One region of the Yersinia intermedia genome, then DNA from elsewhere that is predicted to be linked to it. Evidence: predicted binding sites of a transcription regulator. Region 1 holds the regulator's gene; the other holds the start of a gene.

Region 1 (16,806 bases):
GATCAATTCATAGGCACTGATACCGGTGTAAGCCGCGATTTTCTCAACCGGTAAATCGGCCCCCCACAACAGCACTTCATCACCGACTTTGTCGCTGCTATTTGGCCCAAGATCAACTGAAATCATGTCCATTGATACCCGCCCGACAATGCATACTTCGCGACCATTGACCCACATCGGCGTACCCGATGGTGCGCTGCGCGGATAACCGTCACCGTAACCAATCGCCACGACACCCAAGCGCGTATCATGCTCACTAACCCAAGTACCGCCATAGCCCACTGGCTCACCGGCTTTATGTTCACGCACAGCAATCAGGCTGGATTTTAATGCCATCGCTGGCAGTAGATCAAAATGACTGGCATAAGGTTCATCCATCGGCGAAACGCCATACAGTATGATACCGGGGCGAACCCAATCACGATGCGCTTGCGGCCACAGCAAAATACCGCCAGAGGCAGCAATAGACTGTTTACCCGGTTTGCCAATAGCAAAGGCGTCAAAGCAAGCAAGTTGCTGATGGGTGGTCTCCACTTCAGGCTCGTCGGCACGGCTGAAGTGGCTCATAATATTGACGGGCTGAATAACGTTGCGGCAAGCACATAGGCGCTGGTAGAAAGCGTCGGCCTGCTCAGGGCGCACACCTAAACGGTGCATACCGGTATCGAGTTTCATCCAAACATTGATCGGTGCCGGGAGATCCGCCGCTTCCAGCGCTTCTAATTGCTCAATACTGTGTACTGCGGTTTCAATCCGGTTAGCCACCAGAATAGGCAAATCCTCTGCGGCAAAAAACCCTTCCAGCAGCAGAATAGGTTTTACGATCCCGCCGGAACGTAGCATCAGAGCTTCACCGATGCGCGCGACGCCGTAGCAATCGGCATCCTGCAAAGTATGCGCTGTTTCTAATAACCCGTGGCCATAAGCGTTTGCTTTCACAACAGCAATCAGGCGGCTTTGTGGCGCCATGCGCCGTACCTGTTGCAAGTTATGTCGCAGAGCGCGGCGGTCGATTACTGCTGTTGCCGCTTTCATTTCTTATCCTTAATAATTAATAGATGTTATGCCCAGAGTCATTGGAGTTGCAGCAAAGCAGCAAGCGAGAGGTGCCGCATGGGTCACCGCCGCTAACAACCCTGTAGCTTCAAGGACGAAGGGGAAACTATTCGTCGTCGTACTGCGGACCGGCATAGTTATCAAAGCGCGACCATTGGCCGTTAAATTTCAGCCGGACAGATCCGATCGGGCCATTACGTTGTTTACCCAAAATGATCTGCGCGATCCCTTTCTCATCACTGTTCTCGTGATAAACCTCGTCACGATAGATAAACATGATTAAGTCCGCATCTTGTTCGATAGAGCCTGATTCACGTAAGTCGGAGTTAACTGGCCGTTTATCGGCGCGTTGCTCCAAACTACGGTTAAGCTGTGATAACGCCACGACCGGGACTTGCAACTCTTTCGCCAGTGCTTTGAGTGAGCGCGAAATCTCGGCGATTTCCAACGTTCGGTTATCTGAAAGAGATGGCACCCGCATCAATTGCAGGTAGTCGATCATAATCAGGCTCAAACCACCATGTTCGCGGAAAATACGCCGCGCGCGGGAGCGCACTTCTGTCGGCGTCAGACCAGATGAGTCATCAATGTACATATTGCGTTTTTCCATCAATATGCCCATGGTGCTGGAAATACGCGCCCAATCTTCATCATCGAGTTGACCGGTACGAATACGGGTCTGGTCAACATGTGACAGGGATGCCAGCATACGCATCATGATCTGATCGCCGGGCATCTCCAAACTGAAGATCAATACCGGTTTTTCCTGCATCATCGCTGCGTTTTCACACAAGTTCATCGCAAAAGTGGTTTTACCCATTGATGGACGCGCAGCGACAATGATCAAATCTGATTTCTGCAATCCGGCGGTTTTTTTATCGAGGTCGGTAAAGCCGGTTGAAACACCGGTCACCCCATCATGGGGCCGCTGATAGAGCTGCTCAATTCGCGCGACCGTGGCTTCGAGGATCTGATCGACACTTTTCGGCCCTTCATCTTTACTGGCGCGGCTTTCAGCTATCTGAAACACTTTTGATTCAGCCAGATCCAGCAGATCTTCACTGCTACGCCCTTGGGGATCATAACCGGCGTCAGCTATCTCGTTGGCTACCGAGATCATTTCACGTACTACCGCACGTTCGCGCACGATATCAGCATAGGCACCAATATTCGCCGCACTTGGCGTATTTTTCGATAACTCTGCCAGATAGGCAAATCCCCCCACCGAATCCAGATCGCCTTTTTGCTCTAGCGACTCAGACAAGGTGATCAAGTCGATCGGTTTGCTGTTTTCCAGCAAACGCTGCATTTCAGTAAAGATTCGGCGATGCGGGCGGCTGAAGAAGTCATTGCTGGCAACGCGTTCTGACACGTTATCCCAGCGTTCATTATCCAGCATCAAACCGCCCAACACGGACTGCTCTGCCTCCAGCGAATGAGGCGGGAGTTTCAGCCCTTCCATCTGGCGGTCTCGTGGCTCTGTCATATTGTTGGTTGGTTTTTTTGCGGCCATGAAGAGTGTTCTTTACCTTTGTTGCGATAGGAAAATATCGAATAGAAAATATAACGGCCTAGTATATACACAAAGTAATTGGAGTTGCAGGTAGACCGCAAATGAATGGAGCTGATGAGTTCAGAAAGTTCGGTGATGAGGAAAAAAAATGCCGCTCACACTGCTGCATCGCCTGATTCTAAGAGGTAATAATATTCCCTATTACATATCGGTATTAGCCAGATCTTGGCACTCCGTGCAGAACCCTGTAGGGTGAAAATATACCTATCTATAGGAGCTACCATGGCAAAGCATATCCAATTCAGTACCACTGGCGGGCCGGAAGTGTTGCAGTACCTTGATTTCACCCCTTCTGACCCTGCGGCAAATGAGGTTCAGGTAGAAAACAAGGCAATCGGTATTAACTATATCGATACTTATATTCGCAGTGGGCTTTATTCACCATCACAGTTTCCCAGTGGATTGGGAACAGAGGCTGCGGGAATTGTCACCAAAGTGGGTTCATCGGTTAACACAATAAACGTCGGTGACCGGGTGGTGTATGCCCAATCAGCTCTCGGGGCTTACAGCGAAGTGCATAATGTTGCGGCAGAGAAGATTGCCATACTTCCTGACAATATCTCTTTCGAGCAGGCCGCAGCATCATTCCTCAAAGGACTGACCGTGCACTATCTGTTGCGCCAAACCCACGAGATAAAACCGGGTGAGGTATTCCTGTTCCATGCAGCGGCAGGGGGAGTAGGGCTAATTGCATGCCAGTGGGCGCAAGCGCTTGGTGCTAAGCTTATCGGCAGTGTTGGTTCTGATGAAAAGGCCAAATTAGCAAAAGCTGCTGGTGCCTGGGCCACGATTAACTATCGTACAGAAAATATTGCCGAGCGGGTGGCAGAGCTGACTAATGGCGAAAAAGTGGGTGTGGTGTATGACTCCGTCGGGAAAAGTACCTGGCTGGACTCGCTTAATAGCCTTAAGCGTAGAGGCTTGATGGTGAGTTTCGGTAATGCCTCCGGCCCAGTAACAGGAGTAGATCTTGCCATCCTGAACCAAAAAGGCGGGCTATATGTTACTCGCCCCTCTCTCAACACTTATGTCACCAATCGGCAAGAGTTAGAAAGTGCCAGCCACGAACTGTTTTCACTGATTGCTAGCGGAGCAATTAATGTCGATGTGGCAAAGGCACAGCAATTCCCGTTGCGTGATGCTCACCGTGCCCATCAAATTTTAGAAAGCCGCCAGACCACAGGATCCAGCTTACTGATACCGTAAGTTGTCTGGCCATTCCTCAGTAATATTGTTGAAAAAACAAAGGGCTCCGATTAGGGAGCCCTTCTTTACAACGCTTTCTTTGATGCACATGTAGGGGCACAGCAGCGTATTCTGTCAGAGCTAACTGCCGTTTATACGGCTATTTTTACCTCTGGCAGGGATGAAAAATGTGATACCAAATCGTATCGGTTAGCATCCTAGCAAGCACGCTCGAGAAAAAATACGTTTTCCCTCGGATTCGCCCCACTAATCTTTCAGGCTGTGATCGCTGCCGCAAGAAAGTAAAATTTTAGTAACGCCTGACTATCGGTTTCTGCATCGAACGCCATATCCAGACCGCCACCACCGCCAGAATCAACCAAGGTAACAGCTTAATCATCATGACGAATAAGCCGCCCAACATCATAAAAGCGGCAGCCACCAGTAATGCAGCGAAGATCCCTAGCAGGGATATACCGGTTACCATCAGCATGATAAAAAAGCCGATAACAAAGAGAATTTCAAACATGGCTGACTCCTTAATAATTGTGTGTGTCCCACAACCACATCATTAAATATAACGAACAAATCGGGGATTTTATAAGAAGTATTACAAGAAGCATGCCAACTTTAATGCATCAGCTAATACATTGAATTTACTTATTAAGTAATATAAATGCCTACCAGAAAAACAGATAGGCATGGTCGATTTGACTAACTTATAGCTATTTTATTATACCCAAAGTAATTAGCATCGCAGGTAGGCAGCAAGTGAACGCATCCCGAATCATTTACTCAAGTAAGTGATTCGGGTAAGTAAACGTAGCTAACAACCCTGCGACTTCAAGGACGAAGGGTATAAGGCCGAGTGACCAGCGCTAAGGCTTGCTCTACTACGGCGACACCGGCACCGGGCTTATGGGCATTTTCACTTAGATGGCGACGCCATTGACGCGCACCAGGGATCCCCTGAAAGATACCAAGAATATGCCGGGTGATGTGGCCCAGATAAGCGCCGCGAGACAACTCCTGTTCGATATAAGGATAAAGTGCTTCAATCGCCTTAACGCTATCGACTACAGGGGCATTCGCATCAAACAGTTCTCGATCGACTTGGGTCAAAATGCTTGGATTTTGGTAGGCTTCGCGGCCCATCATCACCCCATCAAGATGTTTAAGATGCTCTTTGGCTTCAGCCAGCGTTTTCACACCACCGTTAATGGCAATAGTCAGTGTTGGGAAATCACGCTTGAGCTGATAAACCCGCTCATAATCCAGCGGTGGCACTTCACGGTTCTCTTTCGGACTAAGCCCTGAGAGCCAGGCTTTACGAGCATGAATGGTAAAGATATCGCATTCACCACGGTCTGCCACCGTTTGCACAAACTCGCACAAGAACTCATAGCTATCCAGTTGGTCAATGCCGATACGAGTTTTAACGGTGACAGGAATAGAAACCACATCACGCATAGCTTTAATGCAGTCAGCGACCAGTTCAGCCTCACCCATCAGGCAAGCGCCGAAACGACCATTTTGCACCCGATCAGATGGGCAACCCACATTCAGGTTTATTTCATTGTAGCCGCGTTGTTCAGCCAATTTGGCACAATGTGCCAGTGCTTGCGGGTCACTGCCCCCAAGCTGCAGTGCCACCGGATGATCCTGTTCGCTATAAGCCAGATAGTCAGCTTTGCCATGAATAATGGCACCGGTGGTGACCATCTCGGTATATAACAAGGTCTGCTTGGTTAACAAACGATGAAAATAGCGACAATGACGATCAGTCCAGTCGAGCATCGGCGCGACGGAAAAACGTTGCAGGGGGTAGTGTGGCTTAGTGGCCGGGGTGCTGGAAAAAGTCTGGGCTGCGTGCATTTACGGTGATTTCATCGGTTATTATTTCATCGAATACCCATTGAAGTTGCCCGCCGAGCGAACCCTACAAAGGGATGGAATGAGTAATTATACCATAGAACCTCACCATAGCTGCCGGTGTGATAATTGAACCTTACGGCTGATCGTTCTGTCATCGAATTCTATGACTTAACAAAAATGTGATACCCACCTTCCCCTTGCCTTTTCATCTATCGGCGATTAACGCTAAATATGATAAAATCAATTCAATTTGAATGCTGCGGGATGGATATCATGAAACCTATCAATGAGGAAAAGCTGCTGGCTCAGGCTGAAGAGCTGTGCCAACAACGTAACGTCCGGCTGACACCGCAACGTCTTGAAGTATTACGCTTAATGGCACAACAACCTGGCGCAATCAGTGCTTATGATTTGTTGGATTTGCTGCGTGTTTCTGAGCCGCAAGCCAAGCCTCCAACGGTTTATCGCGCATTGGATTTTTTGCTCGAGCAGGGTTTTATCCACCGTGTCGAGTCAGCGAATAGTTATGTGCTATGCCATCATTTTGAAGAGCCAACCCATACCTCGGCACTATTTATCTGTGATCGCTGCAAAATAGTCACTGAACGTACCACTGTGGGTATTGAAGAAGCATTGGCGCAGCTAGCTAAACAATCAGGTTTTGCACTGCGTCACAGTGTGGTTGAAGCGCACGGGTTATGTGCTGAATGCGGGGAAGTTGAAGCCTGTGAAAGCCATGATCATTGTGACCATGACCACTCTATTGTCACTAAAAAGAAATAGTTGCATATCTAATTGAAGATATTGAAGCCGCAGCAATGTTAGCTGCTCTCCAATTACTTTTGCCTTATACCCGTCATACTTCAAGCTGCATGTGTGTTGGCTGCTCTCAATAACCCGAATCACTTACTTATGTAAGCTCATCGGGATTAATGAGCCTCATCCTGCGGGCTAGCATAAATGCTGTTCAAATCGGTTCCCGACCGATTTGTATCTCGCTTACCGCCTTCCTGCAACTCGAATTATTTAGGGTATAGATAGAGATCCCTGGTGGGTATATATCGGTGAGCAAAAAGCAGACTGCCGCGAGCAATGCGACAGGATAATAATTATAAGGCACGTCCTTGTGCCAAGGCAGATATAAATACAGGTACAACCAGAATATCTTTTATTAAAACAATATCATCACATCAGTATAATTGGATTTGATTTATCAATAATTATACGGAATTGATTAATAATTCATATTCTATGAAACGAGAGACCCGATTAATTTATATCAATAGCAGTTTAATTCCATTTCATGCTGTTACCAGCGAAACTTGCTATGGTCTTCCCAAGCTTTGACTTCTTTCTCAGCTTGCTCTTTCTGATAGCCGTATTTCTCCTGGATTTTACCCACTAACTGGTCACGCTTACCTTCAATTACCGTTAGGTCATCGTCGGTCAACTTGCCCCATTTTTCTTTCACTTTACCTTTAAACTGCTTCCAGTTACCGTCGGCTTGATCTTTATTCATAATATCTCCGTTACCTTGGGAATTAGTCAGTTTATTTAAATTAGCACGATAAACATCGTCTATTGAGAAAACAACAATATTTAAATTAGTCGCTCACAGTCATAATTTAAAATTAAACTTCGTTGTTTCGCTTACCGTAGGAATAACTATAGCAGAGGATACTGATAATTAAAGCCTTGATAATATTAATCACAAGAAATCGAACTATAAAGTAAAAATATACATTCATATTATTCAGTTAAAACAGTAGGTAATAACTTATTGTCAGAATCGTCTCAATCTAATTATATCCTTTATACTGAAGCTATCAGGTGTTAGCTACACTTGTTACTTGGCCCATCTATAAACCTCACTTCTGTGAGACTGCTGCAAGTAACCTTTAAATCAGCTCCCGGCAGATTTGTCGCTTGCTGGCTGCCTACTTGCAACACCAATTATTTTGGGCATCTGAATAGCCTATTGAGGCAATTAACGATAATAAAAAGCCGCTCCTGAGCAGGAACGGCTTATCAGTTCAATATAAAACGCTAATGTTAGATCCAGTCGCCATTACGGATAACACCGACGGCCAGTCCTTCAATAGTAAAGCTCTGCTCGCGCAGATCGACAATAATGGGTTGGAACTCACTATTCTCTGGCAGAAGCTGTACGATATTACCTTGTTTTTTCAAGCGTTTTACCGTTACTTCATCGTCAATTCGTGCCACAACCACTTGCCCGTTACGCACATCTTGCGTTTTATGTACCGCTAATAGGTCACCATCCAGAATGCCGATATCTCTCATCGACATCCCATTAACCCGCAACAGAAAATCTGCACTCGGCTTAAACATCGATGGGTCTACTTTGTAGTGCCCTTCGATATGCTGCTGTGCCAGCAAAGGCTCACCTGCGGCAACCCGGCCAATCAGTGGCAGGCCATCTTCTTCTTCCATCAGCAAGCGAATGCCACGGGAAGCGCCAGAAACAATCTCAATGACACCTTTACGGGCCAGTGCTTTTAAATGCTCTTCAGCGGCGTTAGGAGAGCGAAACCCCAGACGCTGCGCAATTTCGGCACGGGTCGGTGGCATGCCGGTTTGCGCTAGGTGATCGCGAACCAGGTCATAAACCTCTTGCTGTCTGGTAGTAAGTGCTTTCATTCCGCCCCCTGTTTGTTTATACAGTCTTGCTGTGAGTATATACAGGTAAGCGGGTGTTGGGAACCAAAGAGTGAATAAAAACAGGGATTAATCACAGCTTATTTCTGCGGCATTGTTCGTCATAACATTAACCAGCATGCTGCCAAAGTACCGTTATCCAGACAAATAGCGCTAATAAGATGGCGAGAAATACCGCCGCAGACCCCATATCTTTGGCACGCCCCGATAGCTCATGGAGCTCACTGCCAATCCTGTCCACCACCGCCTCAATCGCACTATTAATGACTTCGATGATGATCACTAAAATGACGCTACCAATTAATAAAAGGCGTGCGATAGCATCTACATCTAACCAGAAGGCCAGTATGATAGCGATGATGGCGGCGACAGCTTCCTGGCGAAAAGCTGCTTCGTTTTTCCAGGCAGCCGTTAAGCCTTTCACAGAATAACCGGCCGCTTTATAGACTCGGGCCAGCCCTGTTGATTGATTCGCCATGTTTTATTGCCTTTATCTTAAGTTAATGATGATTTTTGCCGCTTTCTGTTGTCTTATCACCACAGATCTCAAAACCAGTTTCTGGTATCCTTGCGACGAATTGCTAACAAGAGGCTTCATGTAGTTATGTCAGGTTGGCGTAAAATATATTATAAGTTACTGAATTTACCACTTAAACTGTTGGTAAAAAGCAAGGTTATTCCGGCAGACCCTGTGACTGAGTTAGGGCTAGACCCCTCTCGTCCTATTCTGTACGTTTTGCCTTACAATTCTAAGGCTGATTTGCTGACTTTGCGAGCGCAGTGTCAAGCACAAGACCTGCCCGACCCCTTGATTCCATTGGAAATCGATGGCGTGCAACTGCCTAGTCATGTGTTTATCGATAATGGCCCGAGGGTCTTTCGTTATTACGCACCTAAACAGGAATCGGTAAAGCTGTTCCACGACTATCTGGATTTGCACCGCAATAATCCCGAGTTGGATATCCAGATGCTACCGGTTTCCGTGATGTTTGGTCGTTCGCCGGGGCGTGAAGGCCACGGAACACCACATCTGCGCGTGCTTAACGGGGTGCAGAAGTTCTTCGCTGTCTTATGGCTGGGTCGCGATAGCTTTGTGCGTTTCTCTACCACAGTTTCACTGCGCAGAATGGCCAGCGAACACGGTACCGATAAAACTATCGCCCACAAACTGGCTCGTGTCGCGCGCATGCACTTCTCCCGTCAACGCTTAGCCGCGGTTGGCCCTAGTCTGCCTGCCCGTCAGGATCTGTTCAAAAAGTTGCTGACCTCAAAGGCGATTGAAAAGGCCGTTGCCGATGAAGCGCGGACCAAGAAAATCTCCCATGAGAAAGCACAGCAAAATGCCATTACGCTGATGGAAGAGATCGCTGCCGACTTCTCTTATGAAGCCGTGCGCCTGTCTGACAGGGTATTAAGCTGGACGTGGAACCGTTTGTATCAGGGCATTAATGTCCATAATGCAGAACGGGTGCGGCAGTTGGCGCAAGATGGCCATGAAATCGTCTATGTGCCTTGTCATCGCAGCCATATGGATTATCTGCTGCTCTCCTACGTGCTTTATCATCAAGGGCTGGTGCCGCCGCATATTGCCGCCGGGATTAACCTTAACTTCTGGCCTGCCGGGCCTATCTTCCGTCGTTTGGGCGCGTTCTTTATTCGTCGCACCTTTAAAGGCAATAAACTCTATTCAACGGTTTTCCGCGAGTATTTAGGTGAACTGTTCACCCGTGGTTATTCGGTTGAATACTTTGTTGAAGGGGGGCGTTCACGTACCGGCCGCCTGCTGGAGCCAAAAACCGGCACATTGTCGATGACCATTCAGGCAATGTTGCGTGGTGGCTCACGTCCAATCACCTTGGTGCCGATTTATATCGGTTACGAACATGTGATGGAAGTGGGTACCTATGCCAAAGAGCTGCGCGGCGCGACCAAAGAGAAAGAGAACCTGTTGCAGATGCTGCGGGGCTTGCGCAAGTTACGTAACCTCGGTCAGGGCTATGTCAACTTTGGTGAACCGATCCCGTTGACCACCTATCTGAACACCAATGTACCGCAATGGCGTGATGCCATTGACCCGATCGAAGCTCAGCGCCCAAGCTGGCTGACACCGGCGGTAAATGATTTGGCCGGTAAGATTATGGTGAGAATAAATAATGCGGCAGCAGCAAATGCCATGAACTTGTGTTCTACCGCATTGTTAGCCTCACGTCAGCGTTCACTCACCCGTGAACAGTTGCTTGAGCAACTTGATTGCTATCTGCAACTGCTGCGCAATGTTCCTTATGCGAAAGATGTCACCGTACCGGATAAAACGCCGGAAGAGTTACTTAATCACGCCTTGAATATGAATAAGTTTGAGGTGGAGAAAGACAACATTGGTGACATTATCATCCTGCCACGGGAACAAGCCGTGCTGATGACCTATTATCGCAATAATATCCAGCACTTGCTGATGCTGCCGTCCCTGATCGCCAGTATGGTGATGTACCACCGCCGCATTACCCGTGATGAGTTGTTGCGCCAAATCAGTATGATTTATCCGATGTTGAAAGCTGAGCTGTTCCTGCATTACAGCAAAGAAGAGTTGCCACAGACGCTGGACACACTGATAGATGAGCTGGCCCGCCAACAGTTGATTTGTGACAAAGGGACCGAGTTAGTGCTGAATCCGGCCCGGATTCGCCCACTGCAATTATTGGCCGCCGGTGTGCGGGAAACCCTGCAACGATACGCGATTACCTTGTCACTGCTCAGTGCCAATCCGAGCATTAACCGTGGGGCACTGGAGAAAGAAAGCCGTATCATGGCGCAGCGATTGTCTGTCCTGCACGGGATTAACGCACCAGAATTCTTTGATAAAGCGGTATTTTCAACATTGGTTGGTACTTTGCGCGAAGAAGGTTATATCAGTGACAGTGGTGACGCAGTTCAGGAACATACGCTGGAAGTTTACAATATGCTGAGTGCGTTGATGACGCCGGAAGTGAAGCTGACTATCGAGAGTGTCAGTATGCCAGCCGAAACCAGCAATCAACTGCCTGAATCCGAGGCAGAGGATAAATCGGAAGACTAATTCCTCGATGCGCTAAACAAAAATGGCCGGATTCATCATCTGGCCATTTTTTTGACTGTTTTCCAGAAACGTATTTACTGCCAATAACTAATCAGAATGCCTAAAAACAACACCAGCCCAACGTAATTATTATTCAAAAACGCACGGAAGCAGGCGTCACGGTCACGCTGAGTAATCATCTTTTGTTGGTGGATAAACAAGGCACCCGCCAGCAGGATTGACCAATAGAATGCGCCACCCAACCCCATCAGCCAGCCGATAGCAACCATCAACACCAGGGTTGCCAGTTGCAACAACCCTATAATCAGCTTGTCGTGTTGACCAAATAAAATCGCCGTGGATTTAACCCCAATCTTCAGGTCATCGTCGCGATCAACCATTGCGTATTGCGTGTCATAAGCGACGGTCCAGCAAATGTTCGCCAGTAATAACAGCCAACAAACCAGGGGTAAACTCTCACTCAGCGCAGCAAAACCCATAGGTATCGACCAGCCAAAAGCTGCACCTAATACCACTTGGGGTAGATGAGTGACCCGCTTCATAAACGGATAAGTCCAGGCTAAAGCCAGTGCTGCCAATGATAACCAAATGGTCATGCTATTAAGGGTTAATACCAGACCAAACGAGAGCAGTACCAATACCACAAACAGGATTTTGCTCTCTCGTTCACTGATAATGCCACTGGGTAACGGGCGGGATGCGGTGCGCTTTACAAAACCATCAATATTTCGATCAGCATAATCATTGACGACACAACCGGCCGCACGCATAAAAAACACACCCAAGACAAACACAATCAGTATTTTGGTTTCTGGGATACCCTGCCCCGCCAGCCATAATGCCCACAACGTCGGCCACAATAGCAACAACGAGCCAATAGGCTTATCAATCCGCATTAAACGGCAATAAGCCTGCCATTTGGTCTGAACAGTACTTCCCTTCAATTTATCCATCTCCAAAATCTTACTACGGCTTAAACCGAATACAGTGGCGAGGCCGGTAAAAAAACTTCCGTCAGTAACAGGGGTTTGCCTGACAGACGCAGCAACGAGCGGCGCGCCCAAAGTTCATTCTGCCGCCCCACTTGAATATAATCACGGCTTAAATTGTCCCCACCAAATAAATAGCGCCCGAGTGGGAGGGTGCCCAAATCCACCAGCGCCCTATCTGGGCCAGACAGTGTCTGCTCTGGGATAACCGTGCGCCCAAGCAACCAAGGCTCATTATCACCACACAAAATGATTTCCCGCAGCCAATAGCGTTCGCTTACAGGTAAGTGCTCTGCATCTTCCCCTAACTCATTACGCGTAATAAAGCATTCTCGCTGGGGTTCGACATGGACTCGTTGGCAATGTTGCTCAAAACGCCGGGTCATCGACCCCAATTCCATCAACCAATCAGCGATATCAGCAGGAAAATTTGGCTGATCAATGGCACACCATTGGATAGGTTTTATAATTGATGCATCGCCGGTAGACATCTAGCTTGCTCCCTGCCGGGGAGAAAAGGCTCTCCCCGCTAATTCGTAAAGAAGGGGACATTGTAGCGCAGATTGAGGATCCCGCGACATCAGGTTACTTTTTATTATGACCAACAAACTAAACTAAGTTCGGGCATACTCTTCAATATGTTCAAGGATAAATCCAACCCGCATCTTTATTCCCCAATGTTGCTTGCCGCTGTTGGGTTCACTTAGTGAGTAATACCCATCAACAGCATCACCGAAATCAATAGGGTAAAAGGTGTTAGTTTTTTTATCATATAAGACATTATTAAAATTCAAGTCATTATGGATAATATTGTAATAAGCTAAATCGTCCATCATGCGTAAAAAACTGTTCTTCGCACCTGGCGGGAAAATTTTAGTATTAATCTCTGTCAAGACTTTCCCTGGCACTCGGTACATTCTGATATAATGTTGATTATCCTGATTAATTAACTCCGCAGAGCCTTCGCCATAGTACCGATTAAAGAACTCAACTTCTTTCTTGAATACCTTATCTATAAGAAACGTATCTCTCGTGCTTATTTTTTTGAGAACAAAACCGGGGTTATTGGCATCAAGATAGATTTCAGCTGTCAATCCGCTGCCAATTTTCTTGCCTAATTTTATCGCAGGATTAAATTCAGGATGAGCAGTTTTTGATAGCAGTGGCCCGCCCCCCGGTAATCTACCCGGCTTGCTAAATGCAGGGCCTTGTTTTAAGACAACACCCACGTCCTTACCGGTGGTTATGTCGACTTCCCAGTAGGTCGCGCCGCCCCCCTGTCTGACCCAAGCTTCACGCATTCCACCAGAGACGAGTGGATCTTTTAGCTCAACCCATTGTACTTCAACTGGCTTTCCATGCGGGCTTGGTATCGTCTGACGCGTTGGTATCACTTCGCCTTCCGCCACCGGCAAACGGGAAGGTATAACAGGCCGTGGCGGAGGAGCCAAAGAACCCGATGGTTTTACGCCCAGCGGCGGATTCTCTATCAACTTGACCCCGCGCTCCATGCCCCGAAGCTGACCCGCCTCCATCAACATTGCCACCATCCCCGCCGCCATATTTTCATTTTCGTTACGAGCGCGCGGACCTTCGACTCTGGCGATAGTACACATCGGGTTAGGTAGTGGGAGTTTACACACCCAACTCTCTTCTAACGATGTCCAGGCCGTGCGCCAAAAACGCGAATTTTCAGTTTCTGGCCGATAATCCTTGGCAAGGGCATTGATTTTATCTTGTAGCGCACCACTCTCTGGCCGCTGACCTTTCTCAATTAATGTTTTGATTGCCTGAGAGCGAACTGCCGGATGCGATTTTATCCACTCATGATATTCAGTTTTTTTCGCATCTAGCGTCTTATAAACATCAATCGACCTACCGTTCTTACCAGGCATCGACATATTGGCGACAAAGCGATTGCTTGCATCCCGACGCCGTTTAAATTCATTAACAGGTGAATCATTTTGCTTATGCGGGTCGCTATAACGGTAATAATAAGCTCTGGAATCATCGACTTTTTCCACCCCAGCCTCTGTCAGGATCTCTCTTATCGCCTGATCGTCATCAAAAGCGGCGGGAAGATGGCGATAGGCTAGACGCATATCGAGATAAGCGAGTTGTCGCTCTATTTTTTCTTGCGCTGTTTTATAAAGTCGATAATGCACCAGTGTATGTAAGGGATGGCCTGGCTTAAGAAGCTGAGCCAGCACTTTAAGCTCCACTTCAAATCTGTCATATTCCACATCAATAGCCGTACCAACAACAATATTGTCTGCCAATTGTTTTATGCTATCAAAGACCTGCTGAGCATCTTTAGACAAATGGGACACATCCATTGACCCAGCAGTGCGTTTGATGACACTTGCCGCTTCCCCTAAGGTGAGAGGCTCGATTTCATTAGATTGGCTGAAATGGGATAAAAAAGTTGCCGTCGGGCTGTAGCGCGTGCCACCAGTTTGATGCAACTGCTCTTCTTCCCGAAGTAATAACGTATACAGTTGCTCAGGACTTTTACCTTCTAATCCATCAAGGGCTTTGCCTTGCAATTGATAATGTAACTTAAGGGTAGTTTTGAGCGAAAATGCCAGACTGCCTACTGCGTGTTCGAAATCGAGAAATTGAGTGAAATCCTGTTGGCTACAGGCATCAAACCCAATCTGGTCGCAGCCGATTAAAATCATATCTCCTAGTGTTAAAGATTCCCTTTTCAGGTAGCTGCCCCGAGCATTTTTCGGCGCAAAACCATTAGCAAGATAAGCCTCCGGTGCTTGCAATATCGCAGGCCGGGCATCCATCCCTTCATGGATAACCCTCAATGCCCTAACCGCTCGGGAAACAGGTAGTTCCGGCGCACCTAGCTGCTTCAGCCCCCAATCGTTTAAATCCGCAGTGGAAATCCCCGCTACGTCACCATAGCGATTACCATAATGGGAATGGTTATAGAGTATTGCCGCCTGAAGCTTAACCTCTTTATTTTCAGGCCGATGAATAGCAGAAGATAATTCTGCCAGTGTGGGCTGATGCTTTTGATGCAGCCACCAGGCAAGGCTTAGGGCCGCCAGTGGGGTCAGTTTTTCTTCTGTGGACAGTGTCAGGCCTTTTTGCGATAACCGAAAAAAGGCTTCCCGCTCCAAACTGATAACACGGGCTTTTTCATACCCTTGAGCCGCTGTTAGCCCAGATCTTAAATGCGTTAAATCATCTAAGTTACCGGCATACTCGACGCCCTCTACATCATGGAGTTGCAGATAAAAATCCACAATTCGTCCTACTCGAGCGTCACTGATTGCTGGAAATTGTTGTATCCACGTTTTCTGATCCAGATCTCTGGCGCCATCAATTAACTGCATCGCCTGACTGAATGCCAGATCCGAAGTCGAACTGACGTTGAGCAATTCCTTTGCCATTTTTTCCAATAGCACATGGTCTTTTGCTGTCACTTTTAAGGGTATTGTCTTCTCTTCCATAAGATAGGTCAGTTCAGCCATGATAGAACTTAGGGTTAGCATCGCAATATTATCTTCTGCGATTTGCGGAGCCCACGGCTGCGCCATAAATGGAGCCGACCACGCCTGTGCTACAGCCCATGAACAAAGTTGGGTTTCCTTCAACATCAATCAGCTCCTTTAATTGAATGGATAGACAATCATTCAATTTATGATATCGGCACAAGCGCAATCGCATGTCTTTTACATTCTCATTTAATCTTTTTCTTTCTGGCAAAAAACTAAATAAATGAGTTTGAGGTTTAAAGCAGAATTAACCCAAACAGGGTGTCGCGAGGATAACCAATAGCAAAACAAGGCGTTGCGAGTGGCAGTAGCCGTATATAAGACACAAAGAAAAAAGGTGCGCCTAAGCGCACCAACCATCTAGCCATATTCGGCAGTGCCGGGATTTAACCCTTGCCTTTTACACTACCAATAAAGGTTTTTCGGGCTGAAGTTGAGCCCAAATGTTCCGCTTCGTTCAACAATTTCAGCGCCTTATCGACATCACCGGCTTTCACCGCATCTTTAATCGCTTGGTTGAAGTAGTTTTCAGTCTCACTCAGCATTGGCTCCGCAGGTTTTGCCGCCGGGGCTGCCACCGCAGCAGGTTGAGCGCTGTTGCCTACGACAACCGGAGCTGTCGTCGGTGCCGACTGTATTAAGCCAATCATAACGTTACCCATCCCCTGTTCAGCCGTGGCCTTGATTTTCAGGTTGCCTGTTGGGGTGTGTTTCGCGATAGGATCTGGGATATCCGGTACCGCATTGCCTACGCCCATGGCATAAGCTTTGGCCGGATCAAGTAACTTGGTGGTTTTTGCTAAATCGTCACGGGTGGTATAAACCAGCAGATAAATTTGTTTCTGGCCCAGTGCCGGAGTCAGT
Region 2 (16,806 bases), 1.6 Mb from region 1:
ATTAAATACCAACTGTATATTAGCGTTTAAACTGTCACCGCCAGTTAATTCAGCCACCCTGGCCAACAGGAATGGTGTACTTTCTTTACCGATAACCCCCTGCTCTTCTGATTCTGTTACTGCTTGATCGATGGCAGCATTGATCATCCCTTCTGATAATGCGTATTGTGGTGGAATGGGGTTGGCGACAACCATTCCTCCGCGCAGGCCCATACTCCATTTGGCGTTCATTGCTGCCGCAATTTGCTCAGCACTGTCTAAGGTAATACTGACCTCAAACGGGCTGGTCCGGCAGAAGAAGGCGGGCAGTGACCGGGTCTGATAACCGATAACTGGCACCCCATTAGTTTCCAGATATTCCATGGTTAGACCTAAGTCCAAAATAGATTTAGCGCCGGCGCAAACCACAGTCACATTAGTTTTCGCCAATTCCTGTAAATCGGCTGAAATATCAAATGTGGTGGCCGCACCACGGTGTACACCACCAATACCACCGGTCGCAAAAACCTTAATCTTCGCCATTTCTGCAATAATCATGGTGGAAGCCACTGTTGTGGCACCATGTTGCCCATTTGCTACTACAAAAGGCAAATCACGGCGACTGACTTTCATAATGCTATGGCCTTCTTTGCCCAGCAATTCTATTTCGTCACGGGATAGACCCGCTTTCATCCGGCCGTTTATAACGGCAATAGTGGCAGGAACGGCTCCATTCTCACGAATTTTCTGCTCTACCAATAACGCTGTTTCTACATTTTGTGGATAAGGCATCCCATGAGAAATAATGGTAGATTCTAATGCGACGACGGCTTTATTTTGCGCCAAAGCCTGTGCAACCTCTGGTGATATATCTAAATAAGATTGTGCCATTGCGTTATTTATCATGGTTGTAATTCCAATAGTTTTTTAACACTGCCATTTGACAGATTGGGGTTATTGGTCAGTTCCGAAGAGAGCGTTAATGCTGAACACCCTTGAGCAAAACGGATACTCTCAGCAAATTCCATATCATCCAGCCAGCAACTTGCTAACCCAGACATCATGGCGTCTCCGGCACCGGTGACATTCACAATGTTAATATTCAGTGGTAATGACCAACCAACCTGGCCGTCAATTTCACTGAAGTAAACGCCCTCTTTGCCCATACTTAATGCCAGACGCTGGACACCTTGCTGATGAAACCATTGTGCTACCGTCGGAATATCATCATGGCTATTAATTTTTATGCCACTGAGTATTTCAGCTTCCAGGCGATTAGGTTTTAACGTGTGAATATGGGATAACCAGTTCTTAATTCTGGGCGCTTTGAAAGCCGAGACAGTATCGACGAATACAGGCACATTACCGGCATTGGTAAATATCCATGAGAGGGCCTCTTCGGTTAAATTACAATCAACGACTAATATTCCAGCGTGTTGAATTATCTCCTTGGTGGTCGCTAATAATGACGGCGTTAGTTTTTCTAATATGCGCATATCATTAATTGCCACTAACATTTCGCCACCGTCATCAAGTAACGAGACATAAGTAGAGGTATTTTCGCCGTGTAAACTGTGGCAATTACTGACATTAACACCGGCGCGTTTAGCTTCATCAATCAGGGTCGCGCCATAAAAATCATCACCCACCACCGAGATGAGATGGCACTCCTTGCCTAATAGCGCGATATTTTCAGCAATATTTCGCCCAACACCGCCTGGGGTGCATTTTATCTTCCCCGGATTAGAATCTTCATAAATGAGCTTGCTGGCTGCATAACCACAAACATCCATATTTACCGAGCCAACCACCACCACATAACTGTGCTCTGATAATATATATCCCTTCCCTTTGATATAACCTTTTTGCATCAGATTCATAATGTGACCCGCAACACCCGAGCGACTAATGCCTAGAATATCGGCAATTTCTTGCTGGGGGATCAATGGATCTCGTCTCAGAAGCTGCAATATTTGTTTTTCTCGGCTGGTCATAATGGACACTTGTTTGTTTTTAAACATGTGCTTGTTTTATTATTTTGCCGAAATAGAGTAAAGCGTATTTTATTACTCTATAGCAAAGTTGAGAGAACGATCGTAAGCGTGTTTTCAAGCAGTTACAGCACTTTTTCTGTGATGCAACTCAAGTTATTCTGATGGGAAAATAAGTGTCAAATAGTGATATTCCGATAAGAAGAATATTCCACTAAAAATAAAGATAGATAATCAAGAGGATAACAATACACGCAGAAGCAACCCAACAAGTGTTTGGTTATCTATTTTTAGGCAGGTAAATTGATGAATAGCCATAAACACGTTACATTGAATAATGATCTATTTCACAATTAAAGACGTATGCTTAACTGGGGGAATTAACCAGAGAGAAAAATAAAACGACATCAGCAGCAGCCAGATGTCGCTTTACTGTTCATATTTCTATCAAACGTAAATCAACTACGCACTAAATCGTCGCCATAGCCAATCCACTTATAGGTTGTCAACGCATCTAACCCCATCGGGCCACGTGCATGAAGTTTTTGCGTACTCACAGCGACCTCGGCCCCCAAACCAAACTGCCCACCATCGGTAAAGCGGGTACTGGCATTGACATAAACCGCCGATGAATCCACCGCGCGGACAAAATGTTCAGCACTACTGAGTGAGCGGGTCAAAATAGCGTCAGAATGGCTGGTACCATGCTCGCGAATATGGTCGATGGCAGCATCAATATCAGTAACGATATCCACGTTCAGATCCAGTGATAGCCATTCATCGTCGTAATCTGCTGCTTCAACGGCCACCACCTTGGCCTTACCTTGCGCCAGATAGGGCAGCGCCTGCGGGCTGGCATGCAGTGTCACGCCAAAGGCATGCATTCGGGTACTGAGTACTGGCAGGAAGCGCTCAGCAATGGCCTGGTGAACCAGCAAAGTTTCTAATGAGTTACATGCACTTGGCCGCTGAATTTTGGCGTTTTCAATCACCAACAACGCTTTCTCAACATCAGCACTTTCATCAACAAAGGTATGGCAAACCCCAATACCACCAGTAATGACCGGAATGGTTGATTGCTCACGGCACAGTTTATGTAAACCCGCGCCACCGCGTGGAATCAACATATCGACATAGCGGTCCATACGCAGTAACTGATTAACCAATTCCCGATCCGGGCTTTCAATCGCCTGCACTGCCGCTGCGGGTAAACCGCATTGCTCCAGCGCCTGTTGGATAACCTTCACTGTTGCCTGATTAGTGTGATGAGTCTCTTTCCCGCCCCGCAAAATCACGGCATTGCCGGTTTTCAAGCAGAGGCTGGCGACATCAATCGTAACGTTAGGTCGGGCTTCATAAATGACACCAATCACCCCCAGAGGCACACGGCGGCGTTCCAGCTTTAAGCCGCTGTCAAGTAGGCTGCCATCAATAACGCGCCCCACAGGGTCATTCAGGCGGCATACCTGACGCACATCATTAGCAATGGCGGCTAAGCGTGCCGGTGTCAATAACAACCGATCGAGCAGTGCTTCGCTCATGCCCGTATCACGTGCAGCCTGCATATCTTGCGCGTTGGCATGCAAAATAGTCTGACTTTCAGATTCCAGCAGGTTGGCTATCACTGCCAATGCCTGATTTTTCTTTGCTGTGCTCAACATCGCCAATTGCCAGGAAGCCTGTTTAGCGGCTTTCCCCATCTGTTCCAGCATGCTCATGCTCGCTCCTTAGCTGACAATCATATCGTCACGATGAACCGCCACCGGGCCATATTCGTACCCGAGGATTTCACTGATTTGTTGCGAGTGATGCCCCGCTAACATGCGCAGCGCATCGCTGTTATAGCGTGATACACCGTGGGCCAAATCCCGCCCGCCAAGATTGCGGATACGGATCACTTCACCGCGGGAGAAATCCCCTTGAACATTGCGAATACCTTTGGGCAGCAGCGAACTCCCCCGTTCCATAATGGCGGCTACAGCCCCATCATCGATGGTGATTTCACCCGCTGGCGGCGCACCAAAAATCCAGCGTTTGCGGTTTTCCAGCGGTGTTTCCAGCGCATGGAAGCGGGTACCGACTGGTGTGCCATCGATCACATTCGCAATGACACCGGACTGACTGCCCGCCGCAATAATCACATCAATACCGGCGCGGCAGGCAACATCCGCGGCTTGCAGTTTAGTGGCCATACCGCCAGTGCCAAGGCCTGAGACGCTATCGCCAGCAATGCCGCGCAAAGCATCATCAATACCATGCACTTCGCGAATAAGCTCAGCTTCAGGATTGTTACGCGGATCAGCCGTGTATAGCCCAGCCTGATCAGTCAATAGCAGTAGCTTATCGGCACCGGCAAGAATGGCCGCCAGTGCAGAAAGATTATCGTTATCGCCTACTTTGATTTCAGCGGTGGCGACAGCATCATTCTCATTGATTACCGGTACGATACGGTTATCCAGCAAGGCATTCATGGTGTCACGGGCATTGAGAAAACGCTCTCGATCCTCCAAATCAGCACGGGTCAGTAACATCTGACCGATGTGGATGCCATAGATGGAAAACAGTTGTTCCCAGAGCTGAATTAACCGGCTTTGCCCGACTGCGGCTAGCAGTTGCTTTGAGGCAATAGTGGCAGGCAATTCTGGATAACCCAAGTGTTCACGCCCGGCAGCAATCGCCCCGGAGGTGACAATAACAATACGATGACCTTTTGCGTGTTGCTGGGCACATTGGCGCACCAGTTCAACAATATGGGCACGGTTAAGACGACGGGAACCGCCGGTCAGAACACTCGTCCCCAATTTCACAACCAATGTCTGGCTGCCACTCATAATTTTTCTGCCATTGGAATGAATAAAAGAAACAATATATACCCAAAGTAATTGGAGTTGCAGTATGGCTGCCAGCGAACTCATCCCGATGAGCTTATTCATGTAAGATCAAACCTGATTCGGGTGAGTGAATATAACTAACAGCCCTGCGGCGCGAAGTACGAAGGGGATGGGTCTTTGTAGCAGGCGGGAGGCATAATGCCAACAGTCAGAATGAGAAATTCCCCCTTTTATTGTGCTAAAGGGGGAATATTCTGCTTAATTAGGTATTAACAAACTGTCTTTTAAGCAGACAGCTTAATCGGCTGCTCGCTAAAATTCTGTGCTGGTTCCAACCTCATTTCAATTGAAGTCAACATCTCAGCAAGGCGTTTATGGAAACCACGCAGCGTGGTCTCCAGTTTCTCTTGTATTTCAGGATCTTTAATCTTTTCCGCTTTCCAATTGCCTTCTTTATTAAACAGGCCAAACTGGTAAACGTAGGTAAAATGGTCTTCTGCCGGTACCAACTCAATCCACCAGCCCCAAAACTCACGTTTCTCGGGGGCAAGCTTCACATTGACGCAAACAGCTAAACAGTCAAAGAAAAAATGGTCACTCTGGCACTGCCCTTCACGCAGATATGGTCCTAAAGCGGCAAAACGTTTCATAAGCTTACTTTTAGGATGAGCACTGGTCGACGTCATTCTTAAATCTCCTTATATAGACGATCCTTTTTAGCAAACTGTTAAAAATTAGCAACTCATTAACGCATTTTATCTTCTAACCACTGACTGGCTTGCAATAATGCACGGTGGAAATTGTCGTACAGCGGCGTTGATGATATAGGTAATAGCTTGCCATCCGCCGAGGAAGAACAAATTAACTTCGCCTCTTCTTTCGGGCTGAATGGATCATTTTCCCAGTACCCCGCCAACATAGGGGTTTGGCAACGCCGCCCCAGTAACCCCTGTGTTTTCAGCGAATAACTGTTCATTTCTGTTCTAAGCGTTTCATCTGCCGCATCAGCCATTCCCAATCGGCTGGCCATAACATCCATATACATATCTGGCACCTGGCGTTGACTGTCAGCATTACACAGAAGATGATGCACAATCGGCCCGAGACATGCCACAGCACGCACCCGCTGGGGTTCTAAATACCCCAGGCGCACCGCCACGTTGGCACCGAAACGGAAACCGAAAACACTGACCCGCTGATGATCAACCCAAGGGATACCTGGTAATGCCTGCAATACTTGCTGATGCAGATAACTGGTATCCTGCGTTAACTTCCAACGCGATGAAGCCCCCACCGATGGCATGTCCACTGTCAACATGGCTATCCCTTTCGGGGCCAGATAGTCACGGAACAATCGATGATAGTCACTTTGCAATGTATCCAACCCACCGCACATCAATACCGTTGGGAATGGCGCACTGCCGACTGTGGGCATATGCAGGAAACCCGCCAGCGTACCGCCATCTGAAATAGCAAAATTAAGCTCTTTTAGGTTATACGGCAGATGTTCAGCGGCGGCTTCATAAGCGCGGTTTGATAACACCTCGACTTGTTCGGCCAACTCATCGCCTTTCAAATGTGGATAACCCGCAATGCTGTATAAGTTGGCCGCATTTAACCAGTATTGACCGGCATTCAATGGGTCGGTCTCTTCCATGGCTTTTTGCTGCCACAGCATCCCCTGATGGGCCCACTCATAAATCCAGTTACCATTGCGATAGCCCACTACAGTATCTAGCAGTTCGTTATCGCTGTGTTCCGCCTTTGAACAGGCAATGCGTGACAACACTTCTTCGATTTCAAGAGGATCGACACCGCGCCAGGTCCATATCAAGCGGTTGATCATCCGATACCAATGGCTGGTGGTATCACCGTCCAAAGCAGAATGCACTGTCATAGGATGGTTGCAGTGAGCATGCCGCACGAGAGTAGAGGTTTCAGGATGTTTGAATTTTGGTTTAAACAGAATTTCAGAGAGGTTGGCTTGTGCCATGATAACGATAGCCTCCATAAGCCGTGATTCAGGCCCGATAAGGGCTGGTCAGATGGGGTCAAGTGTACTCATACTGCGGAGAAAATGAAACGCCCGGAACTGACCAGGCGTTTAAAGCCAACTAAATTACTTACCGCTTAAAGGAGCAACAAATGTTACTGCCATGTCCCACGGCTGCTCAATCCAGGTACCCTGAGGGATATCAACCACATAGTCATCAACTAATGGGCGACCAGCAGGTTTGGCAAAAATAGTAACAAAGTGTGCTTTCGGATACATATCACGGATAGCTTTCGCAGTACCGCCGGTATCAACCAAATCATCAATTACAATAAAGCCTTCACCGTCGCCTTCAGCACGTTTCAGGACTTTAAGATCACGTTGATTATCATGGTCATAGCTAGAAATGCAAACGGTGTCTACATAACGAATACCCAGCTCACGCGCCAGAATACCAGCCGGAACTAACCCACCACGGCTTACCGCGATGATACCTTTCCATTGCTCGGCTGGCAGTAAACGCTTTGCCAGTTTGCGGGCGTGAATTTGCAACATATCCCAGGTAACGACGTATTTTTCGCTCATAAAGTGTAATCCCAGCCAGTAAAGGAGTGGCTTGCCATGTATCAGAAGGGGAAAAAAGGTTGCGCGAGATTATAGTGAGCCAGCCGGATAAAAACCAGCAATTATCGGGCTAATTAATCGGATCGAATGCGGTAATTGTGCGGCGAAACGCGCGTAATGCCGATGAAAGTGATATTCTCAAACCATCTCGCCATTCCGATGGCGGTTTGTCATTACCCCTAAAATCTTTAGTCATCAACCCGATAGCATCTCTGACATCTTCATTCTGAGGTTGCCGATATGAGCATGCTGTTACAGGAGACTTACAGTGTCTGAACTGTCTCAACTTTCGCCTCAGCCGTTGTGGGATATTTTCGCAAAAATCTGCTCCATCCCCCATCCGTCTTACCATGAAGAAGCGCTGGCGCAGCACATTATGACGTGGGCCAAAGAAAGAGGCCTGCACGCCGAGCGCGACCAGGTCGGTAATATCCTGCTGCGTAAACCTGCGACCAAAGGGATGGAAAACCGTAAGCCGGTGGCGCTGCAAGCCCATCTGGATATGGTGCCGCAGAAGAATAATGATACGGTACATGACTTTACCAAAGATCCTATCCAGCCTTATATCGACGGTGAATGGGTTAAAGCCCGTGGCACAACATTAGGTGCGGATAACGGCATTGGTATGGCTTCTGCGCTGGCCGTATTGTCTGATGACAGCGTTGAACATGGCCCACTGGAAGTGCTACTGACCATGACCGAAGAAGCCGGTATGGACGGTGCATTCGGCCTGCAACCTAACTGGCTGAAAGCCGATATTCTGATTAATACCGATTCCGAACAGGAAGGTGAAATCTATATGGGTTGTGCTGGTGGTATTGATTTCATCACCACTCTGGCCCTGAAGCGCGAAGCAGTCCCTGCAGGTTACCAAACCCTGAAATTGACCTTAAAAGGCCTTAAAGGCGGTCACTCAGGTGCGGATATCCATTTAGGTTTAGGCAATGCTAACAAGTTGCTGGCCCGCTTCCTGTTCGAACACGCAACAGATCTGGATCTGCGCGTATTGGATCTCAATGGCGGCACATTACGTAACGCTATCCCGCGCGAGGGGTCGGTGATCCTGGCGGTTAGTGCAGATAAAGTCGATCAATTAAAAAGCCTGAGTCAGGCGTATCTGGCAACGTTGAAAAACGAACTGGCTGCGGTGGAAAAAAATCTGGCACTCCTGCTTGAGCCAGTATCTACTGATGTAAAAGCGCTGACTCAAGACACACAGCAACGTTTAGTGGCATTGCTGAATGCTACGCCAAACGGTGTAATTCGCATGAGCGATGCCGTTAAAGGCGTGGTTGAGACCTCACTGAATGTGGGTGTGGTTACCATGAATGAGAACGAAGCAGAAATCATCTGCCTGATTCGCTCCCTGATCGACAGTGGCAAAGATTACGTGGTGAGCATGCTGACGGCAATTGGTCAATTAGCTGGCGCACAAACGCTACCGAAAGGCGGTTACCCTGGCTGGCAGCCGGATCCAACCTCTCCTGTCATGGCATTGGTGCGGGAAACCTACCAAAAACTGTTCAACAAAACACCGAACATCATGGTTATCCACGCCGGTCTGGAGTGTGGTTTATTCAAAAAACCTTACCCGGATATGGATATGGTGTCGATTGGGCCAACCATGACCGGCCCACATTCACCGGATGAACAAGTTCATATCGAAAGCGTTGGTCAATATTGGCAGTTGCTGACCGCACTGCTAAAAGCCATTCCAGAACGGGCATAAACAACGCTGATTGATCTTTAGATGATAACGGCGGCGCTTTGGCCCGCCGTTTTTTATTGATCGCATTATTCCCAACTAAGCAGTAATTGCCGTTCAAGTTGTGGGTCCAGTAAAGTGACATGTAGCCCAACCAAACGTACTCCCCGCCCGGTACGCCGTTCATTCCATGCCGTGCGCGCCACTTGCAGCAAATCGGCCTTATTCAGTTCTGGCCAAACATGCTCCTGTGTAGTTTGTTGAAAATCATGAAATTTCAACTTAACGCCCTGACGTGCGATATGCAGATCCGGCCTCACTTTGCGTAATCGAGTTTCCAGTTCAATATAAAGCTGATCAATCAATGCCTCACAACTTTCCCAATCATGAATATCTTCCGCCAGCGTTCTTTCAACACCGACCGATTTACGCAATCTGTCCGGGGATATTTCACGCTCATCAATACCGTGGCTACGCTCCCACAGCACATGACCGAATTTGCCAAAACGCTTTAATAATTCAGCTTGCGGATAATTTTGCACATCACCGCAGGTAACCAACCCGAGTTCTTGTAAACGCTTAGCGGTCACTTTCCCCACGCCAGGGATCTTACTCAGCGGCAAATCATGCAAGAAAGGCTGAATCTGATTAGGGGTGATGACATATTGACCATTAGGTTTATTCAGATCTGAAGCGATTTTGGCCAGAAACTTTATCGGGGCAATACCGGCGGAAGCGGTCAGACTCAGTTCATCAAAAATGGCTTGACGGATTTCCTGAGCAATTAAAGTGGCAGAACCACTGCATGCAGTGCAATCAGAAACATCCAGATAGGCCTCATCCAGCGAGAGCGGCTCAATCAGCGGGGTATAACGAGCGAAAATTTCACGGATATGCAGTGACGCCTCTTTATAGGCTGCCATTCTGCCAGGGATAACTTTAAGCTGTGGACAAAGTTTAAGTGCCATCGCCGTTGGCATAGCACTACGAACACCATAACGCCTGGCAGGGTAATTGGCCGTACTGATCACTCCACGCCGATCGCGACTGCCACCAATCGCGATGGGAATATCACGCAAACTGGGATCGTCGCGCATTTCCACTGCCGCGAAGAAGCAATCCATATCGACATGAATAATCTTACGCATGTTATCTTTCCCCAACCAAACTACTGTATAAGAATACAGTTAAATCAGGAAAATTCAAGATTATCCTAATCCTCAGCCACGCAGCTTTTCTTGAGAGCCGAACGCAACGGCTGCCTACAGGCAACCGATGGGTTCAACCACAATATTCATTTAGCGGTCGCTAAAAATAGAACTCTTCAATGACTTATCTTGCTGATGGCGCTCTAACGCCAGCTCAATCAGTGTTGTGATCAGCTCGGTAGAACCTACGCCCGTAGCGCGCCAGAGTTTGGGGTACATATTGATGTTGGTGAAACCAGGCAGTGTATTGATTTCATTTATAATAACTGTATTTTCTGGCGTTAAAAAGACATCTACCCGTGCCAGACCACGGCATTCAAGTGTACGAAACGCGGCTAATGCTACTGCGCGAATATGGTCGCTGGCTGCACTGTCTATCACCGCAGGGATAACCACCTGAGCACCGGTTTCATTAATATACTTGGTATCGTAGGAGTAAAATTCATCACTGACGACCACTTCACCACACAGGCTAGCTCGAGGGTTATCATTACCCAGTACCGCACATTCAATCTCACGCCCGACAATCGCGGATTCAACCAATACCTTATGGTCAAAATCAAACGCGAGCGTAACAGCCTGCTGGTATTCAGCCGCATTGCGTACTTTACTCACCCCAACCGAGGAGCCTTGATTTGCCGGTTTGATAAAGAGGGGTAAACCAAGTTTTGCCGTCATCTGCTCAAAACTGTAATTATCTTTATTTGCTCGCGTCAGTGTAATGAAGGGGGCGATATTCAACCCGGCATCACGCAGTAGCCGCTTGGCGATATCTTTATCCATGCTCACTGCAGACCCCACCACACCAGAGCCAACGAAGGGGATATTTGCCATACGCAGCAAGCCTTGCAAGGAACCATCCTCCCCTAACGTACCGTGTACTATAGGGAAAATGACATCCAGTTGCGCCAATGCAGTAGCATTATCCGCAGCGATAAGCTGCTGCTGCTCTTGACCGGGAATCAACGCTACATTTTTGTTTGAGTGGTTCAGGGAGATCAACGCCGGGTTCTCTGCATTTAACAAATAGCTGGACGCATCGTTAACATGCCATTCCCCCTGCTTATCAATACCTAGCAGCGTGACATCAAATTTTTCTTTATCAATCGCCTCTACGATGTTTTTGGCCGACTGTAACGACACTTCATGCTCTGCCGATTTACCACCAAAAATTACACCAACTCGCAATTTCGACACACAACATTCCTTCTTAAGACCTGGCACTTAAAGGTGCAACAACCCAGTGAAATATCACATCACACTAATACAACTTTTACCTGCTTAACTAATGGTTTTTATGATTTATGCAGAATTTTCTCATCCCGCGATAGGTGATAAATATCCTCAATATCAGTATGCAATTCTATCGTTGAGCAATTCTGCTCTGCGCGTATTCGAATCAGATAGCCATACCGTAAAGTCATAATTATCCTAATCAAAACACCAACTAATTACGTATATAACAGAATTGAATACTGTTATTGGCTTTTTTTAGAATTTTGTCATTTATTTTAATAAAAAATCATTAAATTCGAAAAGGTCGAAAAAATGTTAGTGATATGATTAACTCTCACCTTATAAAATTCATTATTAGATAATGAATGGAAACTATATATTATGCGAAATTATATAATGGCCACCCTACTTCTTTCCGCTACTTTTATTGTTAATGCTCAATCCGTTACGGTTTCATCACCACAGATTATTGCTCATCGTGCAGGAACGGCAGATGCGCCAGAAAATACCTTACTGGCTATCGATAAAGCGCTATCTAATGGTGTTGATGCTATATGGATTACATTACAATTATCTAAAGATAATATCCCAGTATTATATCGCCCTTCAGACCTCAAAGAACTAACTGATAAGTCCGGGGCGGTTTCTAGTTATACAGCTCAACAACTCGCTAAAGTGGATGCGAGTGTTGCCTATAACAAGAAACATCATATCCAGCCTAAAACTGACTCACGCACCAATATTCCCACACTTGATGAGGTGCTGAAAAAATATCCTGATACGACATTCTATCTGGACATTAAGTCACCAGATGCCAACCCGTTAACCTTTGCCAAAGCCCTAAAAGAGACGCTTACCGCAAGCACTAAGGGAGAAAAAGATCGCTTCGCACGTACCCGGGTTTACTCTACAGATGATAACTATCTGAAAGCACTGGATACCGTCAATGCAGACAGCGATGCCTCGCATAAAATCAAGCGTTTTGAAAGCCGCAACTTTACCCGTACTCAATTAGCTAATATTACGATGGATCATAAATGTGAATTACCAGCAGATAATACAGAACGTTGGTATGGTTTAGAGTTACATCGCAAAGTACAAGTGGTAGAAAAATACACGTTGGGCGAAGGGCGTTCTGACGCCGTATTAAGTTGGGATAAAGAGGCGATGGATTGCTTTAGAAAAAATACCAATGCACATATTATTTTCTTCGGCATTAATACTCCTGAAGATTATAAAAAAGCCAAAGAATTACAGGTAAATGGCGTCATGGTTGATTCTCCTGCACTTTTTAAAAATATAGTGAGTAAGAATAAATAAGTAAAAATCGACCACCGTGATATGGCGCTAATCAGAAAATGGAACAACAGCCTTATCACCGTAAATTGACATACCAAAAACAGCATTAAAGTGTAAATATAAACCCCCCAGTCAATACTGAGTTGGCTGGGGGGTTCTGTCTAAATTTGTGTGTCATGCCTATACAATTTTTATACACAACTCTCTATATTGGTCGTATCGTAATCTATAACACACCTTATAAAATACGATATTGATCCAATTTCTTCTGCCGAGCAGCTTCCTTAGCCAAGCGTTTCTTACGTGAGTCACAAGGCTCAGGGCAGTCACATACTTTTTCCATCCCCAAAGCCCCAATTCCTCCGCAACTGCCCTGCAAGGTTTTACGCTTTACGATATAACCTAACGACATCCCGCCGATGACCAATAGAAAAAAGACAAAGGATGCGATAAAAACTGTCAACATATCCTCTCCTATCAAGGCCGTTTTTGTAGATAAGGCTTGAACGCGTCAGAATAACGCTCCTCAAAGCCCTTATCGGTTTTTACTATCATAAATACCGGAATACCCAGTAAATTAGCAAGTGCCATACCTCGTTCTGGCCCAAGGACATCTAGCCCAGTCGACAGCCCATCTGCTGTCATACAGCTTGGATCTAAAACGGTGATTGATACAAGCCGGTGATTAATTGGCCGCCCCGTTTCCGGGTCAATCGTGTGTGAGTAACGCACGCCATTCTGCTCAAAATAATTACGATAATCCCCAGAGGTCGCTATTGCCATACGCCCCGGTTCAATAATCTCTTGCGCGCTTTGTGCCGAGCCAGTAACAGGTTTTTCTATCGCAATGCGCCAAGGCTTATTGTCACCATTATTACCGCGCGTCCGCACTTCACCGCCGATATCAACCATATAGTGGGTGATATTTTGCGTTTCCAGATATTCAGCTACAACATCAACCCCATATCCCTTCGCAATAGAGGAAAGATCGACATACAGCTCAGGGATCCGTTTGATTAACGCACCTTTTTCTACTGCCAGTTTATCAATACCAGCCCATGCGCGACGTTTAGCTATTTCAGCTTCAGTAGGGACAACTTCTGGCCGCCCTTCAGGACCAAACCCCCATAAATTAACTAAAGGCCCGACAGTGACATCCAGAGCACCATCGGTCAGGCGATTAATTCGGATAGCCTCACGCACCACTTTAGCGGTATCCGCTGATACTCGAAATGGTGTACTCACTGCGCGACTTTGATTAAAACGGCTCAATTCAGAACCAGACCGATATGTCGACATCCGGTCATTAACCAGTTCCAACTCGCGGTCTATTTCCTGCTGTAACTTCTTTGGGCTGGGTGTGGATGAGTCACTCACATATTTAATTGAATATGAGGTCCCCATCGTTTTACCTTCGAGATTGACTTGCTCAGGGCCACATCCTGTGAGCAGCAAAGCCCCCACGGCGGCTATTAACCAATGCGTTATATGTTTCTGCACGATATCCCCAATTGCGGTAAAAAGCCGAATAATGGCAAATCAGCCGCCAAAATCATCAAGCATAATATTGTCATCTTCTACACCGAGATCCTTCAGCATTTTGATAACTGCCGCATTCATCATCGGAGGACCACACATATAGAACTCACAATCTTCCGGTGCCGGATGATTTTTAAGGTAATTTTCTAACAACACGTTATGAATAAAGCCGGTATATCCCGTCCAGTTATCTTCCGGTTGTGGGTCTGATAATGCAACGTGCCAACGGAAATTATCATTCTCAGCCTGTAGTTGGTCAAAATCTTCTTCATAGAACATTTCACGCCGTGAACGCGCACCATACCAAAAACTGATTTTACGCTTCGAATGTAGCCGCTTAAGCTGATCAAAAATATGCGAGCGCATCGGTGCCATACCCGCCCCACCACCAATAAAGACCATCTCGGCATCGGTATCTTTGGCAAAAAACTCACCAAATGGACCAGAGATAACCACCTTATCACCGGGTTTTAATGACCAGATATAAGAAGACATAATGCCTGGCGGCGCATCAGGAACTGACGGTGGTGGCGTAGCAATACGCACGTTAAGCATAATAATGCCGCGCTCTTCTGGGTAGTTCGCCATGGAGTAAGCACGCACCGTTGATTCAGCGACCACTGACTCGAACCGGAACAGATTGAATTTATCCCAATCACCGCGATATTCATCAGGTACATCAAAGTCTGTATATTTAACTGTATGCGGTTCAGCTTCTATTTGGATAAAACCACCGGCGCGGAATGGCACCACTTCACCATCGGGAATTTTTAGCTTCAATTCTTTGATAAATGTGGCTTTATTATCATTAGAGATAACTTCACATTCCCACTTTTTCACACCAAAGATTTCTTCTGGCAATTCAATTTTCAGGTTCTGCTTCACACTAACCTGACAAGCTAACCGACAGCCTTCTTTAGCTTCACGCTTTGAGATATGTGAAAGTTCCGTCGGCAGGATATCCCCGCCACCTTCTTTAATCGTCACGCGGCACTGCCCGCAAGAACCGCCACCACCACAAGCTGAAGAAACGAATATGCCCTGGCTGGAAAGCATATTGAGCAGCTTATCCCCCGCAGGCGCGGTAAAACTTTTATCCGCATCATCATTAACATCAATCGTGATATCACCGGTATTCACCAACTTTGATTTGGCGAATAGAATCATCACTGTCAATGCCAGTACGATAAGGGTGAACATCACTACGCCCAGAATTATTTCCATGACTTATTCCTGCCTTTATAGATTCACACCGGAGAAAGACATAAACCCTAAGGCCATCAATCCGGTTGTGATAAAGGTGATCCCTAACCCCTGTAAACCCGCAGGCACATTGGCATATTTCATTTTTTCGCGAATACCTGCGAGCGCCACAATTGCCAGCATCCAACCGATGCCCGAGCCAAAGCCATAAACGATAGACTCAGGGAAATTGTAATCTCGTTGTGCCATAAAGGAGACGCCGCCGAAGATGGCGCAGTTCACAGTGATCAATGGCAGGAAGATACCCAGTGCGTTATAAAGTGCTGGGAAATAACGATCGAGGATCATCTCCAACACCTGCACTATGGCAGCGATAACGCCAATAAAGGTGATAAAATTCAGGAAACTGAGATCAACCCCTTCAACTAATGCGCCATCTCGCAGTATCAGATTGTAAACCAGATTATTCGCAGGTACTGAGATACCCAATACCACCGTTACCGCGATGCCAAGGCCAAAGGCGGTCGACACTTTCTTGGAAACTGCAAGGAAAGTACACATCCCCAAAAAGAATGCTAACGCCATATTTTCCACAAACACCGCGCGGACAAACAGACTGATGTAATGTTCCATCGTCAATTACTCCTTCTCAATCTGCGCAGGTTTCAGGGTACGCAGACCCCAAATCAGCAAACCAATGATAAAGAATGCGCTAGGTGCCAACAGGAACAATCCGTTCGGCTGATACCACCCGCCGTTCTGGACGGTTTCAAATACTGTCACACCAAATAACTTACCGGAGCCAATCAGTTCGCGAACAAAACCCACCAACACCAGCACGACGCCATAGCCCAAACCATTACCAATACCATCCATAAAGCTTTCAATCGGCGGCGACTTCATTGCATAGGCTTCGGCACGCCCCATCACAATGCAGTTAGTAATAATCAGGCCAACAAACACGGATAGCTGTTTGGATATCTCATAGGCAAAGGCCCGTAAGATCTGATCCACCACAATCACCAGCGAGGCAATAATCACCATCTGAACAATGATGCGCACACTGTTTGGAATATGATGGCGAATCAGTGAGATGAAGAAACTGGAGAACGCAGTTACCAAGGTGACTGCCAGTGTCATCACTAATGCGGTTTCCAGCTTGGTGGTCACCGCCAGCGCGGAACAAACGCCAAGGATC

The links. Region 1 encodes LexA, which represses DNA repair genes until DNA is damaged. Its sites were predicted from a motif close to TNCTGTATGTACATACAGNA; they were not measured.
Positions count from the first base shown of each region.
Region 2: the regulator LexA is predicted to act here: its motif matches at 10,293-10,312, upstream of dinB (DNA polymerase IV).

Region 1 is NZ_LR134116.1:387,049-403,854, reverse strand. Features, by position in the region: gene alr (alanine racemase) at 1-1,035, opposite strand, end outside; gene dnaB (replicative DNA helicase) at 1,163-2,569, opposite strand; gene EL015_RS01825 (quinone oxidoreductase) at 2,852-3,835, shown strand; gene pspG (envelope stress response protein PspG) at 4,125-4,343, opposite strand; gene dusA (tRNA dihydrouridine(20/20a) synthase DusA) at 4,658-5,689, opposite strand; gene zur (zinc uptake transcriptional repressor Zur) at 5,963-6,472, shown strand; gene EL015_RS01805 (CsbD family protein) at 6,999-7,208, opposite strand; gene lexA (transcriptional repressor LexA) at 7,742-8,350, opposite strand; gene EL015_RS01795 (diacylglycerol kinase) at 8,478-8,846, opposite strand; gene plsB (glycerol-3-phosphate 1-O-acyltransferase PlsB) at 8,973-11,441, shown strand; gene ubiA (4-hydroxybenzoate octaprenyltransferase) at 11,516-12,385, opposite strand; gene ubiC (chorismate lyase) at 12,415-12,921, opposite strand; gene EL015_RS01775 (OspG family effector kinase) at 13,045-16,044, opposite strand; gene malM (maltose operon protein MalM) at 16,329-16,806, opposite strand, start outside.
Region 2 is NZ_LR134116.1:3,539,646-3,556,451, forward strand. Features, by position in the region: gene EL015_RS16280 (pseudouridine-5'-phosphate glycosidase) at 1-885, opposite strand, end outside; gene EL015_RS16285 (PfkB family carbohydrate kinase) at 882-1,973, opposite strand; gene proA (glutamate-5-semialdehyde dehydrogenase) at 2,429-3,682, opposite strand; gene proB (glutamate 5-kinase) at 3,698-4,801, opposite strand; gene crl (sigma factor-binding protein Crl) at 5,086-5,487, opposite strand; gene frsA (esterase FrsA) at 5,547-6,794, opposite strand; gene gpt (xanthine phosphoribosyltransferase) at 6,921-7,379, opposite strand; gene pepD (beta-Ala-His dipeptidase) at 7,687-9,147, shown strand; gene dinB (DNA polymerase IV) at 9,213-10,271, opposite strand; gene ddlA (D-alanine--D-alanine ligase) at 10,422-11,528, opposite strand; gene EL015_RS16330 (glycerophosphodiester phosphodiesterase family protein) at 11,949-12,887, shown strand; gene nqrM ((Na+)-NQR maturation NqrM) at 13,105-13,332, opposite strand; gene EL015_RS16340 (FAD:protein FMN transferase) at 13,344-14,366, opposite strand; gene nqrF (NADH:ubiquinone reductase (Na(+)-transporting) subunit F) at 14,406-15,629, opposite strand; gene nqrE (NADH:ubiquinone reductase (Na(+)-transporting) subunit E) at 15,645-16,241, opposite strand; gene EL015_RS16355 (NADH:ubiquinone reductase (Na(+)-transporting) subunit D) at 16,248-16,806, opposite strand, start outside.